DNA from 2 places in the Caballeronia zhejiangensis genome. Region 1 is predicted to be linked to the other one. Evidence: riboswitches for the same ligand, from Rfam matches in the RefSeq annotation. Region 1 holds a riboswitch; the other holds the start of a gene.
What was found. A riboswitch is a leader RNA that binds a small molecule or an ion and turns the genes downstream of it on or off. The one in region 1 is predicted to bind glycine.

Region 1 (7,281 bases):
GCGACGATCGCGATCACCGGCTCAGGCGGCGGCCTGCTTGAGCCGGACGCCATCCTCGCGGCGATTGAAGCGCGCTTTCTTAAAACGGGTCATCCGCGTAACCTGACGGTCGTTCACGCGCTCGGCGTCGGTGACGGCCAAGGCAGTGGCCTCGGACGGCTGGCCCACGCTGGCTTAGTTAAGCGCGTGATCGGCGGGCACTGGGTGTGGTCCTCTGCGATGCAGAAGCTGGCTCACAACGGCGAGATCGAAGGCTACAGTTTTCCCGGTGGCGTGATTGCGACCCTGTTTCGGGAGATTGGCGCGGGTCGGCCGGGCGTGATCACGCGTGTTGGTCTCAGAACCTTCGTCGATCCGCGTCTGGATGGCGGCAAACTGAATGCAGCGACCACCGAAAACCTGGTGGAACTGATCGAAATCGACGGTAAGGAGTATCTCCGCTACAAGCCCCTCAAGATCGACTTCTCGATCGTCATGGCGTCGAGCGCTGACGACAGAGGCAATCTTTCGACCCGCCACGAACCGGCAGACCTCGATATTTACGCCGTCGCGCTGGCCGCCCACAACAGCGGCGGCAAAGTCATCGCTCAGGTCAAATCGCGGCCGCGCTCCCATGTGCCCGCGCGTCTCGTCCGTGTGCCCGGCGTCATGGTCGATTTCACCGTCGAGATGCCGACGCAACGTCAGTGCCAAGTCAGCGAATACGACGCAACGTTGAGCGGCGAAAAGCTCGGCGAGACGCCTGAGATTGAGATGCCCGATGGCATGCGCCTTATCGTGGCCGAGCGCGCTGCGCAGGAACTTGGCTCCAATCAATCCGTGAATTTCGGTTTTGGCTTCCCGGGCGCCATCCCGGCAGTTCTGGCGTCCCAAGGTCGCGGCGACGAGTACTGGGGTTCCGTTGAACAGGGTATCCACCGTGGCGCGATGCTTGATGGCTCGATGTTCGGTACGGCGCGTAACGCCGACGCCATCATGCCGAGCGTCGATCAATTCGACTGGTACAGCGGCGGCGGTATCGACGTGACCTTCCTCGGCATGGGCGAATTTGACGAAGAAGGCAATGTGAACGTTTCGAAGCTCGGTTCCACGGTCGTCGGCCCAGGCGGATTCATGGACATCGCACAGGGCGCGAAAAAGCTTGTTTTCTGTGGCGCGTTCGAGGCCAAGGGGCTGCGCGTGGAGCGCAAAGGCGACGCGCTCGAAATCCTCTCGCCGGGATCGGTGCCGAAGGCCGTAAGGAAGGTGCGACACGTGACGTTCAGTGGCGTGCAGGCGCGTCTGGACGGCAAGGAAGTCTTCTACATCACGGAGCGAGCGGTGTTCCGGCTTGATGCGCTCGGCGTGTGCCTCGTCGAAGTCGCCAAGGGCCTCGACATGCACCGCGACGTGCTCTCGCGCATGGAGTTCACGCCGCTTATCGATGAGCGTCTGCTCGAAAACGCTCCGGCTCACTAACGCCGCTCAACTACCGCTCACATTCGATTCTCGGGAAGAAGAGGTTCTTCATGTCTGACACTGACATTCTCTACGAAGCCAAAGGTAGCATCGCCACCATCACGCTGAACCGCGCTTCGCGACATAACGCGCTGACGTTACAAATGCTGGATGACATCGACCGTGCCGTGGCGGACGTCGAGCGCAACGATGAAATCCGCGTGCTGAAGATCGAAACCACCAGTCCGCGCTTCTTCTGCAGCGGCGCAGATATCAACGAGTGGGGCGACATCGATTCGCAAAAGATGGGCACCCGTTTCATTCGGGAAGGCAACCGTGTGTTCCGTCGAATCGCGGAACTCGACAAACCGACGATCGCTGTCCTTTCTGCCAGCGCGCTCGGTGGCGGATTCGAACTCGCGCTGACGTGCGACCTGCGCTACGCAAGCACCCAGGCCAAGGTTGGCTTTCCCGAAGCGTCGGTGGGCGCCATCCCCGGATGGATGGGCTGCTCGCGGCTTTCCGAACTCGTCGGCGCAACCCGCACGCGCGAGTTGATCCTGCTCGGTGAACCGATCTCCGCCGAAACCGCTGTCGCGTGGGGCGTGGTCAACGAAGCTGTCGAAGCGGATCAGCTACGCAGCCGCGTCAATGTCGTCTGCGAGACGCTCATCAAACGATCAAGGACGTCTCTGTCCGTGGGCAAACGGCTTATCCGCATGATGGAGACGGGCCAGCACGATTACGCTCACGAACTCGCCGCATCGGTATGCAAGGCGTCGCCCGATGCAATTGAAGGCGTCGCGGCATTCCGCGAAAAGCGCCATGCATCTTTCCGTTAAATCTCAAATCCATCACGCAGTGATGTAAGCCGCATCAGCGGATCAAGCACCTCAGGAGACAGGAGTCGCTCATGGACCGTACATCTATTCGGTGGCGCATCTGCGCGCTGCTTTTCTTCGCAACCACGATTAATTACCTGGACCGTCAGGTGCTGGGCCTGCTCAAGCCCGAGCTTGCCGTCACGTTCAACTGGACCGAAACGCAATACAGCTACATCGTCATGGTGTTCACGGCTTGCTATGCAATCGGCATGGTGCTTTCTGGCAAGATGGTCGATAAGTTCGGCGTCAAGATCGGTTACGGCGTGTGCGTATTGGTTTGGAGTATCGCTGCCTGCGGGCATGCGCTCGTGCGCAGCACGCTGGGCTTTGGCGTCATGCGCGCCCTGCTTGGCATCTCGGAATCTGGCAGCTTCCCCTGCGCAGTGAAGAGCGTGTCGGAGTGGTTCCCGCGCAAAGAGCAGGCACTTGCGGTGGGAATCCTGACTTCCGGCACTAGTATCGGAGCGGTGGCGGCACCGGCCACCGTGCCGTGGCTGGCTGCAACGTACGGCTGGGAGGCCGCGTTCTTCATCACCGGCATGACGGGATTCATCTGGCTGGCCTTCTGGTACTTCATGTATCAGGTGCCGGCAAAGCACGCCAAGATCAATGAAGCCGAACTAACCTACATCAGCGAGGATTCGGCTTCTGCTCCCGCGACCCAAAAGGTAAGCTGGTTCACGTTGCTCAAGCTGCGTCCGACATGGGCCTTCTTCGCCGGTAAGCTGCTGACCGACCCGATTTGGTGGTTCATGCTCTTCTGGCTGCCGTCGTATTTCAACTCGCGCTTTCACCTCGATCTGAAGAACCTCGGCCTTCCGCTGGTGATGGTATATGTCGCAACTTCAATAGGTAGCATTGGCGGTGGTTTCATCTCGTCCAAGCTGATTCAGCGCGGCTGGTCTGTGACGAAGGCGCGACAAACTACCATGCTTGTCTTTGCGTTCCTTGTTATGCCGATCGCATTCTCGCCGTTCATCGACAACATGTGGGCGATGGTTGGCCTGTTGAGTTTGGCGGCAGCCTCGCACCAGGCATGGTCGGCAAACCTTTTCACCACCGCATCTGACATGTTCCCGAAGGCAGCAGTCGGTTCCGTTGTTGGGATTGGTGGCTTGGCCGGTGCGTTGGGCGCGACGCTTTTCCCGCTGCTTGTTGGCGCAGTGCTGGACCATTTCAAGATGCTCGGCCACATCAATGCAGGCTACAACGTGCTGTTCGTCGTCTGTGGTTCGGCCTATCTTTTGGCGTGGATCGTAATGCGTGTCATCCGCTCGTCGGGCAAGCCCGTCGACATTGCGCAACTCACGCCGACCGCCCATAGTTGAAGTCAGCCGCTTTGACGCGCCTTTCAGTTGCTCGCCGAGCTTCGGGAGGCGGCGATGGCAAGTCTCTCATTCGTAGCGGGAGGAAGATCCGGCCGGCTCCCACTTAGGTTAAACGACGAAAGGCTGCACGGGACATGTTTCATGCAGCCATGGCACGCAATGCAGCGGCCATGCGCGCCGGCGTTCCGATGAGGCTGCCTGGCTACCTTTGTCGATCCTCACCGCTGACGCGGCAAGATGTGAGGCCGCTTGGCTTTTCGCCTTTGGGAAAACCGTAGCGATCCGTCGCGCGACGGCTCCCTGGATGGTTGGCAACGGCATTGTCGCCAGCGATAGCTCGAGCGTTGGAAGCAGCCATCGAAATCGCAACGGTGGAGCGGCAGAGGAGGGGCGCAGGTCAACGATCACCGTGCCGTTCATTGGTTGCTCATGGCGCCGGGCCGCGATGACGGGCGCAGGTGCGATTGTGAAAAACTCCGGCAACCACAGCCCGCCACACGCGCCGTCCACAGAGATATAAACAGTGGCTGCGCGTCATGCAGGCACTGAAGCCCCGACCAACCTCTCAAATTCGGGCGAGTCGTGTCTTTCCGAGAGTAAATTCCGGGGGAAGGACCAAGGAAAGAAAGGCTTGCCACGCGCATTTCGGATGGGTATCGTCGAGGTGTTCGACAACGCGCCACGGAAGAGCTCGTCCCCGCGACGACGCCGACGGAGCAACCGCCCCGGAAACTCTCAGGCAAAAAGGACCGTGTGCGCCGGAACATCTGGAGAGCGGCGCCATGCGCGCCCACCGAAGGGGAGCCCCGGCCGGCAGCAATGCACGGCGCGCGGGCGAAACTCTCAGGTACATGGACAGATGGGGCATCGGTGCCGGCTATGGACGGCCGGCGATGCTCAACGAAAACTGGACCATGTCATGTCACGAATCGCCATCATCGGCGCCGGGATCACCGGCGTCACGAGCGCGTACGCCCTCGCGCAGCGCGGCCTTCGCGTCACCGTGCTCGAACGTCATCGCTATGCCGCGATGGAAACCTCCTTCGCCAACGGCGGGCAACTCTCCGCCAGCAACGCGGAAGTCTGGAACAGCCGCGCGACCGTGCTGAAAGGTCTCAAGTGGATGTTCACGCGCGACGCGCCCTTGCTGATGAATCCGCGCCCCGGCTGGCACAAGTACAGCTGGATGGGCGAATTCCTGCGGCAGATTCCGAACTATCGGGCCAACACGGCCGAGACCGTGCGCCTCGCGCTCGCGGCGCGCGAGCATCTGTTCCGCATCGCGGAGACGGAGCGCATCGACTTCGATCTGGAGCGGCGCGGCATCCTGCATTTCTACGCTACCCGCACGGAGTTCGAGGCCGCGTCGAAGGTGAACGAGATTCTCAACGGCGCGGGCCTTGCGCGCCATGCGGTAACAGCTAAGGAAATCGCGTCGATCGAGCCGACGCTGAAGGGCAATTTTCATGCGGGCTTCTTCACGCCCTCCGATTCGACCGGCGACATCCACAAGTTCACGCGCGGTCTCGCCGATGCATGCGTGCGTTACGGCGTCGAGTTCCGCTATGAGACGTCGGTGAAATCGTTCGATGATGAGGCGGGCCGCATTGCGCTGAGGGTCGAGCAGGCGGGCGAAGAAAGCGTGCTTCAGTTCGACGGCATCGTGATCTGCGCGGGCGTGGGCAGCCGGGCGTTCGCCTCGATGGCCGGCGATCACGTCAACGTTTATCCAGTCAAAGGCTATTCGATCACCGTCTGTCTCGACGATGCGCGCAGCCGCGAGAACGCGCCGTGGGTCAGCCTGCTCGACGACCGCGCGAAGATCGTCACGAGCCGTCTCGGCGCGGATCGATTCCGCGTGGCGGGCACGGCGGAGCTGAACGGCTTCAACCGCGACATCCGCGCGGACCGCATCGCGCCGTTGGTCGAATGGACGCGGCGTTACTTTCCTGAAGTGTCGACCGCGCGCGTGATTCCGTGGAGTGGCCTGCGCCCGATGTTGCCGAGCATGCTGCCGAAGGTCGGGCAGGGCAGGCGTCCCGGCGTGTTCTACAACACCGGGCACGGGCATCTCGGATGGACGCTTTCGGCGGCGACGGCGGAACTCGTCGCGGAAGCCGTGCTGCGGAAGTGGCCGGGAAAACCGGTTCAGGTCGCTGCTGCGCCGTCGGCAAGCATGGCGCGCAGCGAAGCGCTGCTCTGAGCGGCGCGTTCCCCGCTTGAAACATCAAGCGGGGAACGCGCGTTACCAGCCGATCGCCGCACCGTCGCTGCGCGGATCGTGTCCGCCTTCGAAACATCCGTTCGGATAACGGATGATCGCGCCCGCATGGCCCATCGTTTCGTCGTAGGGCAGCAGCACATCGACTTCGTGGCCGAGGCTTCGGAGCGCAGCGGCGGTCTCTTCGCCGAAGCGCGCTTCGAGCTTGAGCGAGTCGCTCGCCTGTCCCCATGTCCGGCCGAGCAGCCAGCGCGGCGCATCGATGGCCGTCTGCGGATTCCATCCGTACCGCGCGATTCGGGTGAACACCGCGCTCTGCGATTGCGGCTGACCGTCGCCGCCCATGTTGCCGTAGACCATCACGCGACCGTCGGCGAAACGCGCGAGCGCGGGATTCAGCGTGTGGAACGGCCGGCGTCCCGGCATCAGCGGATTGCGCGAGGCTGCGTCGAGCGAAAAGCTGCAGCCGCGGTTCTGCCAGTTCACGCCCGACGAAGGCAGCACGATCCCGCTGCCGAACTCGTGATAGATGCTCTGGATGAAGCTCACGGCAACGCCATCGCCGTCGATGACGCCGAGCCATACCGTGTCGGCGGGGCCGAGGCCGTTGCCCCACGGCGCGGCGCGATCCATCGAGATTTGCGCGGCGAGCTCGTCGAGACGTTCGGGCGCAAGCAGCGCCTGCGGATCGACGTCCATGTGATCGGGATCGGTGACGTGCGCATCGCGGATCGCGAACGCGAGCTTCGTCGCCTCGACGCACGCGTGAACATACGCCGGGCCAAGCGGGTCCATGTCGTCGCGCAGCACACGGTCCAGCAATCCGACGATGATGAGCGACACAATGCCTTGCGTCGGCGGCGGCATGTTGTAGACGGTGCCGAGCGAATGGGCGAGGGCGAGCGGCGTCACGATCCGCGCGTGGTGACGTTCGAGATCGCCGGCCGCGAGCGGGCTTCCCAGCGCGCTCAATTCCGCCACCATGCTGCGCGCGAGATCGCCGCGATAGAAATCGTCGAGCCCGTTGCGCACGAGTTGCGTAAGCGTCGCGGCCATGCGCGGCTGCGTGAAGCGATCGCCAGCCTGCAAGGGCGCGGGCATGAAGGTGTCCGCGAAGCTGGGCAAGCTTTCGAGTTCATCGCGCTTGGCGGCGATGCAGCGCGCCTGACTTTCCGTGACGGGCACGCCGTGCGTCGCATAGTCGATTGCATCGTCCAGCAGCCGCGACAACGGCAGCCGTCCGCCCAGCGTCGTGCGCGACCACTCGAACGCCGCATGCCAGCCCGATACCGTACCCGCAACCGTATTCGCGGCAAGCGGCCCGCGATGCGGAATGCGCTCCAGCCCGAGCCCGCGATACCGCTCGATCGTCGCCGCCGCCGCCGCCGCGCCGCACGCTTCGATGCCGACG
Region 2 (7,281 bases), on a different replicon from region 1:
AGCGCGGCGTCGCGCATCAGGCCGAGGTCTTTCTCCGCTTCGACGCTTTCGTCGTAGATGCCTTCGTGCGGCAGCGTGCCTTCCGTATGCAGCTTCGCGCGCGGCTTCGGCTGATCGTTCACGCGCGACTGCACCATTTTCACGAGGGCCTTCACACCGGGATCGGCGTTGGTGCGCTCGCTCGTCTGCATCGCGGGCGCGGCGCAGAAATTCATCGCGGCGTGCGCGGACGATGCGGCAAGCGACATCACCCCGAGCATCGCCAGCGCCGCGCACGCGCGGTTCGTCCCTTTCACCTCTCGCACCTTGAGCGCCATGTGAACTCCCTGTTTTGGCTTTTGGTCCGGGGTGAGATGTTAGCCGTTCTGGAACGCGCCGCAAAACCGCCCGACGAAGCTTTACGCTTTCGGGCGGCGCTCTCTCAGGTTCGTGCGCGTAGCCTTACTCGTCCGCGTATTCCGATACCGGCACGCACGAGCACATCAGATTGCGGTCGCCATAAGCGTTGTCCGCACGGCCGACCGGCGACCAGTACTTGCGCGCGATCAGCGACTTCAGCGGATACGCGGCCGCTTCGCGCGTGTACTTGTGCTCCCACGCATCCGATGCGACGACCGCCGCCGTGTGCGGCGCGTTCTTCAGCACGTTGTCCTCGCGATCGGCGCGGCCTTCTTCGACCGCGCGGATTTCCTCGCGGATCGCGATCATCGCGTCGATGAAGCGGTCGAGCTCCTCCTTCGATTCCGATTCCGTCGGCTCGACCATCAGCGTGCCCGGAACCGGGAAGCTCATCGTCGGCGCGTGGAAGCCGTAGTCGATCAGGCGCTTCGCGACGTCTTCCACCGAGATGCCGCTCGATTCCTTGATCGGACGCACATCGAGAATGCATTCGTGCGCGACCAGTCCGCCCGCGCCGCTGTACAGCACCGGATAGTGCGGCGCGAGACGCTTCGCGACATAGTTCGCCGCGAGAATCGCGCTTTCGGTGGCGGCGGTGAGGCCGCTCGCGCCCATCATCGCGATGTACATCCACGAGATCGGCAGAATCGCGGCCGAGCCGTACGGCGCCGACGACACCGCGCCGATGCCTGCTTCATCGCGCTTGTAGCCAGTGGACGTCTGATTCGGCAGGAACTTCGCCAGATGCGCGCCGACCGCGACCGGACCGACGCCCGGTCCGCCGCCGCCGTGCGGAATGCAGAACGTCTTGTGCAGATTCAAGTGCGATACGTCGCCGCCGAACTGGCCGGGCGCGCAGAGACCGACCATCGCGTTCATGTTCGCGCCGTCGACATACACCTGGCCGCCGTGCGCGTGCACGATGTCGCAGATTTCGCGGACGTTGCGCTCGAACACGCCGTGCGTCGACGGATACGTGATCATGATCGCCGCGAGATTCGCCGAATGCTTTTCGGCCTTCGCCTTCAGATCGTCGATATCGACGTTGCCGTTCGCATCGCACGCGACGACGACGACCTGCATGCCCGCCATCTGCGCCGACGCCGGATTCGTGCCGTGCGCGGACGCCGGAATCAGACACACGTTGCGATGCCCTTCGCCGCGCGACTCGTGATACGCGTGAATGATGAGCAAGCCCGCGTACTCGCCTTGCGAACCGGCGTTCGGCTGCAACGACACCGCCGCGTAACCCGTGCACGCGACGAGCATCTGTTCGAGCTGATCGATCATCGTGCGATAGCCGACCGTCTGCTCGGCGGGCGCGAACGGATGAATCGCCGCGAACTCGGGCCACGTGACCGGCAGCATTTCCGAGGTCGCGTTGAGCTTCATCGTGCAGGAACCGAGCGGGATCATCGTGCGGTCGAGCGCGAGGTCTTTATCCGCGAGACTGCGCAGATAGCGCAGCATTTCGTGCTCGGAGTGGTGGCGATTGAAAACCGGATGCGTCAGATACTCGCTCGTGCGATGCAGTGCCTGCGGCAGCGAATCCGTCACCGATTGATCGAGCGCGTCGATATCGAACGTTTCGGTCTTGCCCGCGACCTCCGCAAAGAGCGCGAAGAGCTTCTGCAAGTCGTCGCGCGTGGTGGTTTCATCGAGCGAAACGCCGACCTGGCTCGCGCTCACATGACGCAGATTGATGTGCGCGGCGTACGCGGCCTGATGCAGCGCGGTCGTGCTCGCGCCGCTTTCGATCGTGACGGTATCGAAGAACGTGTCGTTCGCGATCGTGTAGCCGAGCTTCTTTACGCCCGCCGCAAAGATCGACGCCACGCGATTCACGCGCAGCGCGATCGTCTTGAGACCGCGCGGGCCGTGATAGACCGCGTACATGCTCGCCATGATCGCGAGCAGCGCCTGCGCCGTGCAGACATTCGACGTCGCCTTCTCGCGACGGATGTGCTGCTCGCGCGTCTGGAGCGCGAGACGCAGCGCCGGATTGCCCTGCGCATCGACGGTCACGCCAACGAGACGGCCCGGCATCTGGCGCTTGAATTCATCGCGCACGGCCATGTATGCCGCGTGCGGCCCGCCGAAGCCGACCGGCACGCCGAAACGCTGCGTATTGCCGATCGCGACATCCGCGCCCCATTCGCCCGGCGGCGTGATGAGCGTCAGCGCGAGCAGATCCGCCGCGGCGACGACATGGCCGCCCGCCGCGTGGATCGCTTCGGCGAGCGCGCGATAGTCGCGCACATCGCCGTTCGCGCCCGGATATTGCAGCAGCACGCCGAATGCATTCGCGCTGGCGGCATCGGCGGCGGGACCGACCTTCACGTCGATGCCCGCCGGCTTCGCGCGCGTCTTCACGACTTCGATCGTCTGCGGCAGCACGTCGTCGGCAACGTAGAACACGTTCGACTTCGGCTTGCCGATGCGTTGCAGCAGCGTCATCGCTTCGGCGGCGGCGGTGGATTCGTCGAGCAGCGAGGCGTTGGCCATCGCGAGGCCAGTCAGGTCCATGACCATCTGCTGGAAATTGAGCAGCGCTTCGAGGCGCCCTTGCGAAATTTCCGGCTGATAGGGCGTGTATGCCGTGTACCACGCCGGATTTTCGAGCACGTTGCGCAGGATCACCGCCGGCGTGTGCGTGCCGTAGTAACCCTGGCCGATGTAAGTCCGGAACACCAGATTCTCGTCCGCCAGCTTGCGCAGATACGCGAGCGCTTCCGCCTCGCTTTTCGGCTGCGTGAACGCGCCGAGCGGCAGCGTGTCCTTGCGGCGGATCGATTCAGGAATCACCGCGTCGATGAACGCCGCGCGCGACGCGAAACCGAGCGCGTCGAGCATCGCGCGCTGGTCGGCATCATCGGGGCCGATGTGCCGCTCGGCGAATGCGTCGTGGCATTCGAGCGCGGCGAGTGACAGGGATGTGCGGTTCATCAGGCGATCCGGGTGTTCGAGCTTCATGTGAATTCCTGCGACGCGGCTCGCTCTTGTCTGCGCGAGCCGCCATCGTCATTGAGATGGGTTATTCGCCGATCGACTTGCCGTAGCCTTCGGCGTCGAGCAGCTTGTCGAGCGTGGCGTCGCCGGCCGGCTTGATCTTGAAGAGCCAGCTTTCGTACGGCGCGCCGTTGACCTGATCGGGCGCCGAAGTCAGCGCGTCGTTCGATGCGACGATCTCGCCCGACACCGGCGCGTAAATATCGGAAGCGGCCTTCACCGATTCGATCACCGCGATCGCGTCGCCCGCCGCAACGGTCTTGCCCGCCGCGGGCAGTTCGACGAACACGATGTCACCGAGCGCTTCCTGCGCGTGATCGGTGATGCCGACGGTCAGCGTGCCATCGGATTCGGTGCGGACCCATTCGTGCGATTCGGTGTATTTCAGATCGGCCGGGATGCTCATTGGATGCTCCTTGCGTGGTTCTTTCGTGAGGTTCTTGATCGGAGGAAACGGGCGCGACGGCTTCAGGAAAGCTCAACCAGAACCTTGCCGTTGCGCACGAACGGAAGTTTTACCACGCGCGCCGGCAGTTGCTTGTCGCGGATGACGACCTGCACCGTGTCGCCGACGGCAACACCCGTGGGCACGCGCGCGAACGCGATCGACTCCTGCATCGACGGCGAAAACGTGCCGCTCGTGATTTCGCCGTCGCCGCGTTCCGTGACGACTTTCTGATGCGCGCGCAGCACGCCGCCCGCCTTGCCGTTTTCCTTGATGAGCACGAGCCCGACGAAGTTCGCCTTCGAGCCGTGCGCTTCGAGCGCGCTGCGGCCGACGAAATCGCGCGGCGTCTTCAGATCGACGGTCCACGCGAGGCCGGCGTCGAGGGGCGAGACGTTCTCGTCCATGTCCTGGCCGTAGAGGTTCATGCCGGCTTCGAGGCGCAGCGTGTCGCGCGCGCCGAGGCCGGCGGGCTTCACGCCTGCGTCGCGCAAAGCGTTCCAGAGCGCTTCCACATGCGTCGCTGGCACGACGATCTCGAAACCGTCCTCGCCGGTGTAGCCGGTGCGCGCGAGCATCAGTTCGCCGAATTGCGTCGACGGGAAAACGACCGCGTTGAACGGCTTGATGTCCTGCGTCTGCGCGCGCGTGTCCGGCAGCACTTGCCAGGCTTTTTCGCGCGCGTTCGGACCTTGCACGGCGATGATCGCGAGGTCGCGACGCGGCGTGATGGAAAGGTTGAATTCGCCTTCGGCATTCAATTGACCGAACCAGGCGATGTCCTTCTCCGCCGTGCCCGCATTCACGACGACGCGAAAACTCGTTTCGGAGAAGTAGTAGACGATCAGATCGTCGATGACGCCGCCGTCGCCGTCGAGCAGGCAGGAATAGAGCGCTTTTCCGGGCGTCGTCAGCTTGTCGACGTTATTGGCGATCGCGTACTTGAAGAATTCGCGGACGGCCTCGCCTTCGAAATCGACGACGCGCATGTGCGAGACGTCGAACATGCCGGCGTCGGTACGCACCGCGCGGTGCTCGTCGATCTGCGAACCGTAGTTGACGGGCATGTCCCAGCCGCCGAAATCGACCATGCGCGCGTTGAGCGCGAGGTGAGCGGCGTGCAGCGGCGTGTGTTGAAGAGAAGTCATCGGGGCCTCGGTTCGCGAAACAAAAAAGGCCACGCAGCGCACTATTCGCCTGCCGGATGCGCCTTTCGTGCTGCGGGAAGCAGCGCGCAAGGCCCATGCCGCGAGCGGTTGCGATGCGTGACCCCTCTGTCCTCGGTACCTGAGAGATTGCGCGAACCGTGCACGGCTGTGCCGCGGTCCATCGCGCGCCCCTTCGGTGGGCAACTGGCTCAATGACGAAGCCGCTGCCGCTCTCCAGAGTGCGAGGAAACTCGTTCCTCGACGCGGTCGGTCCTTTTGCCTGAGAGTTTGCGGGTATGCCCCTTCGGCGGCGCGGTCTTTCTCGTTGCGATGAAAGGCCACGCGCTCTCCCGACGCGTGCGGCAGAATTTACGCGACCGAATTGGGGTTGTCAAACGGATTCGGACTTGCGCGATTGCGCTTTTCCGCAGATTCGAAACCGATGCAAACGCGCGAGCGTGTATCGACAAATCCGTCGTAGTTTGTTTCAGAAGCAGCGCTTTTTCGCAATGAAATTATGCGTACACTGTTCGGATCGCGTTGATTCCTCTTCGACGATCATGGCCACGATCACCATCAACGGCGTTACTTATACAGGCAACCATGTGTCGGTTCGCGGCGGCCGCGTGCTCGTCGACGGCAAGAACGTGAGCGCCGGCGAAGCGACGCGCATCACGCTCGAAGTGCACGGCGACCTTCAGGCGTTTCAGGCGGACAACTGCGATACGGTCGCGGTTCACGGCGCGGTCGGCGTCGTGTCGACCGTGTCGGGCAACGTGACTTGCGGCGATGTCGGCGGCGCGGTGTCGACGGTGTCGGGCAACGTGAACTGCGGCGACATCGCCGGCGAAGTGCGGACGACGTGCGGCAGCGTCAGCCGCCGCTAGGCGTCAGCCGCGCGCGAAGGGCACGCGCCGCCCTTCTTGCTCGCTCTGCATCGCGAGTTCGATGATCGTCATCGTGTCGACTGCGTCCTGCGGCGAAACCGGAAACGGCTTGCCATCCAGAATCGCCGCCGCCAGCGCACGATAAAACTCGACGTACGCGCCATCTCTCGTGGCGAATTCGTGACGCAGATCGAGATCGCCATCGACCTCGCGCAACGTGCCCGGCGGATTCTTCGCGAACTCCGGATTGCCCGGGCGCATCCCCGAACGCAACTGATCTTCCTGCGTATCGAGCCCGTTCTTCACATAACTGCCGCGCGTGCCGTGGATCGCGAAACGCGGCGGCTCCAGCGCCGCGAGCGCGCTCGCGTGCAGGATTACTTCCTTGTCGGCGTAACCGAGCACGAGATGCACGTAGTCCGGCGCGTGCGCGTGGTCGCGATGCGCCTTCACGAACGCCGTCACCGTTTGCGGCGCGCCGAAGAGCGTCAGCGCCTGATCGATCAGATGCGGCCCCAGATCGAACAGCAGGCCGCCGCCGCGCTCCGCTTCCTCGCGCCAGCGCTGCGGCACTTTCGGGCGGAAACGGTCGAAATGCGATTCGTAATGCGTGATGCGCCCGAGCCGTCCGCTTTCGATGAGCGCGCGCACCGTCATGAAATCGCCGTCCCAGCGACGGTTGTGAAACGGCGCGAACACGAGCCCTTTCTGCTGCGCGAGATCGGCGAGCGTGCGGGCGTCGCGCGACGAAAGCGTCACCGGTTTGTCGACGACCACGTGTTTGCCCGCCGACAGCGCCCGATGCGCGAGATCGAAGTGCGTGTCGTTCGGCGTCGCGACGACGACGCACTGGAGTTCGTCGATGGCGAGCAGCGCGTCGAAATCCGCGACGATCCGCGCGTTCGGATAATCGGCCTGCGCGCGCTCGGCCTGCGACGTGGCGATGGCCGTGACTTCGGCGCGGCCGCAGTGCTCGATGACGGGCGCGTGAAACGTCGCGCCGGCGAGGCCGTAGCCCATTACGCCGACTTTGAGTGCTGTGTCCATGCGGGCATCGTCCTGTCGTTGAATTGACCGGATATTGTGGCACGAACAGGGGCCGGAACCGCGCCGCCTCTATCGTCGCCTCTATCGTGTTAACATCGCGCTCTCCTTCGCGCAAGTCACAGCCAGGCGCGCCCAAACTCCAAAGCCAAAACGATGTCCGCTGGTCTGAACGCCGCGCAAAGCGAAGCCGTGCGCTATCTCGATGGTCCCTGTCTCGTGCTCGCCGGCGCGGGCAGCGGCAAGACGCGCGTCATCACGCAGAAGATCGCGCATCTGATCGAAGGGCGCGGCTTCGAGCCGAAGCACATCGCCGCGCTCACCTTCACGAACAAGGCCGCGCTCGAAA

Region 2: linked by a shared signal. The riboswitch ahead of gcvT (glycine cleavage system aminomethyltransferase GcvT) and the one ahead of LDZ23_RS32695 (D-amino acid dehydrogenase) in region 1 are both predicted to bind glycine.

The regions. Positions count from the first base shown of each region.
Region 1 covers NZ_CP084287.1:635,705-642,985, forward strand. The annotation lists gene LDZ23_RS32680 (acyl CoA:acetate/3-ketoacid CoA transferase) at 1-1,458, shown strand, start outside; gene LDZ23_RS32685 (enoyl-CoA hydratase/isomerase family protein) at 1,509-2,279, shown strand; gene LDZ23_RS32690 (MFS transporter) at 2,351-3,649, shown strand; glycine riboswitch at 4,322-4,411, shown strand; glycine riboswitch at 4,414-4,511, shown strand; gene LDZ23_RS32695 (D-amino acid dehydrogenase) at 4,569-5,852, shown strand; gene LDZ23_RS32700 (gamma-glutamyltransferase family protein) at 5,895-7,281, opposite strand, start outside.
Region 2 covers NZ_CP084283.1:2,837,690-2,844,970, forward strand. The annotation lists gene LDZ23_RS13655 (alginate lyase family protein) at 1-317, opposite strand, end outside; gene gcvP (aminomethyl-transferring glycine dehydrogenase) at 442-3,372, opposite strand; gene gcvH (glycine cleavage system protein GcvH) at 3,434-3,814, opposite strand; gene gcvT (glycine cleavage system aminomethyltransferase GcvT) at 3,877-5,001, opposite strand; glycine riboswitch at 5,118-5,249, opposite strand; glycine riboswitch at 5,259-5,364, opposite strand; gene LDZ23_RS13675 (hypothetical protein) at 5,562-5,888, shown strand; gene LDZ23_RS13680 (oxidoreductase) at 5,892-6,935, opposite strand; gene LDZ23_RS13685 (UvrD-helicase domain-containing protein) at 7,089-7,281, shown strand, end outside.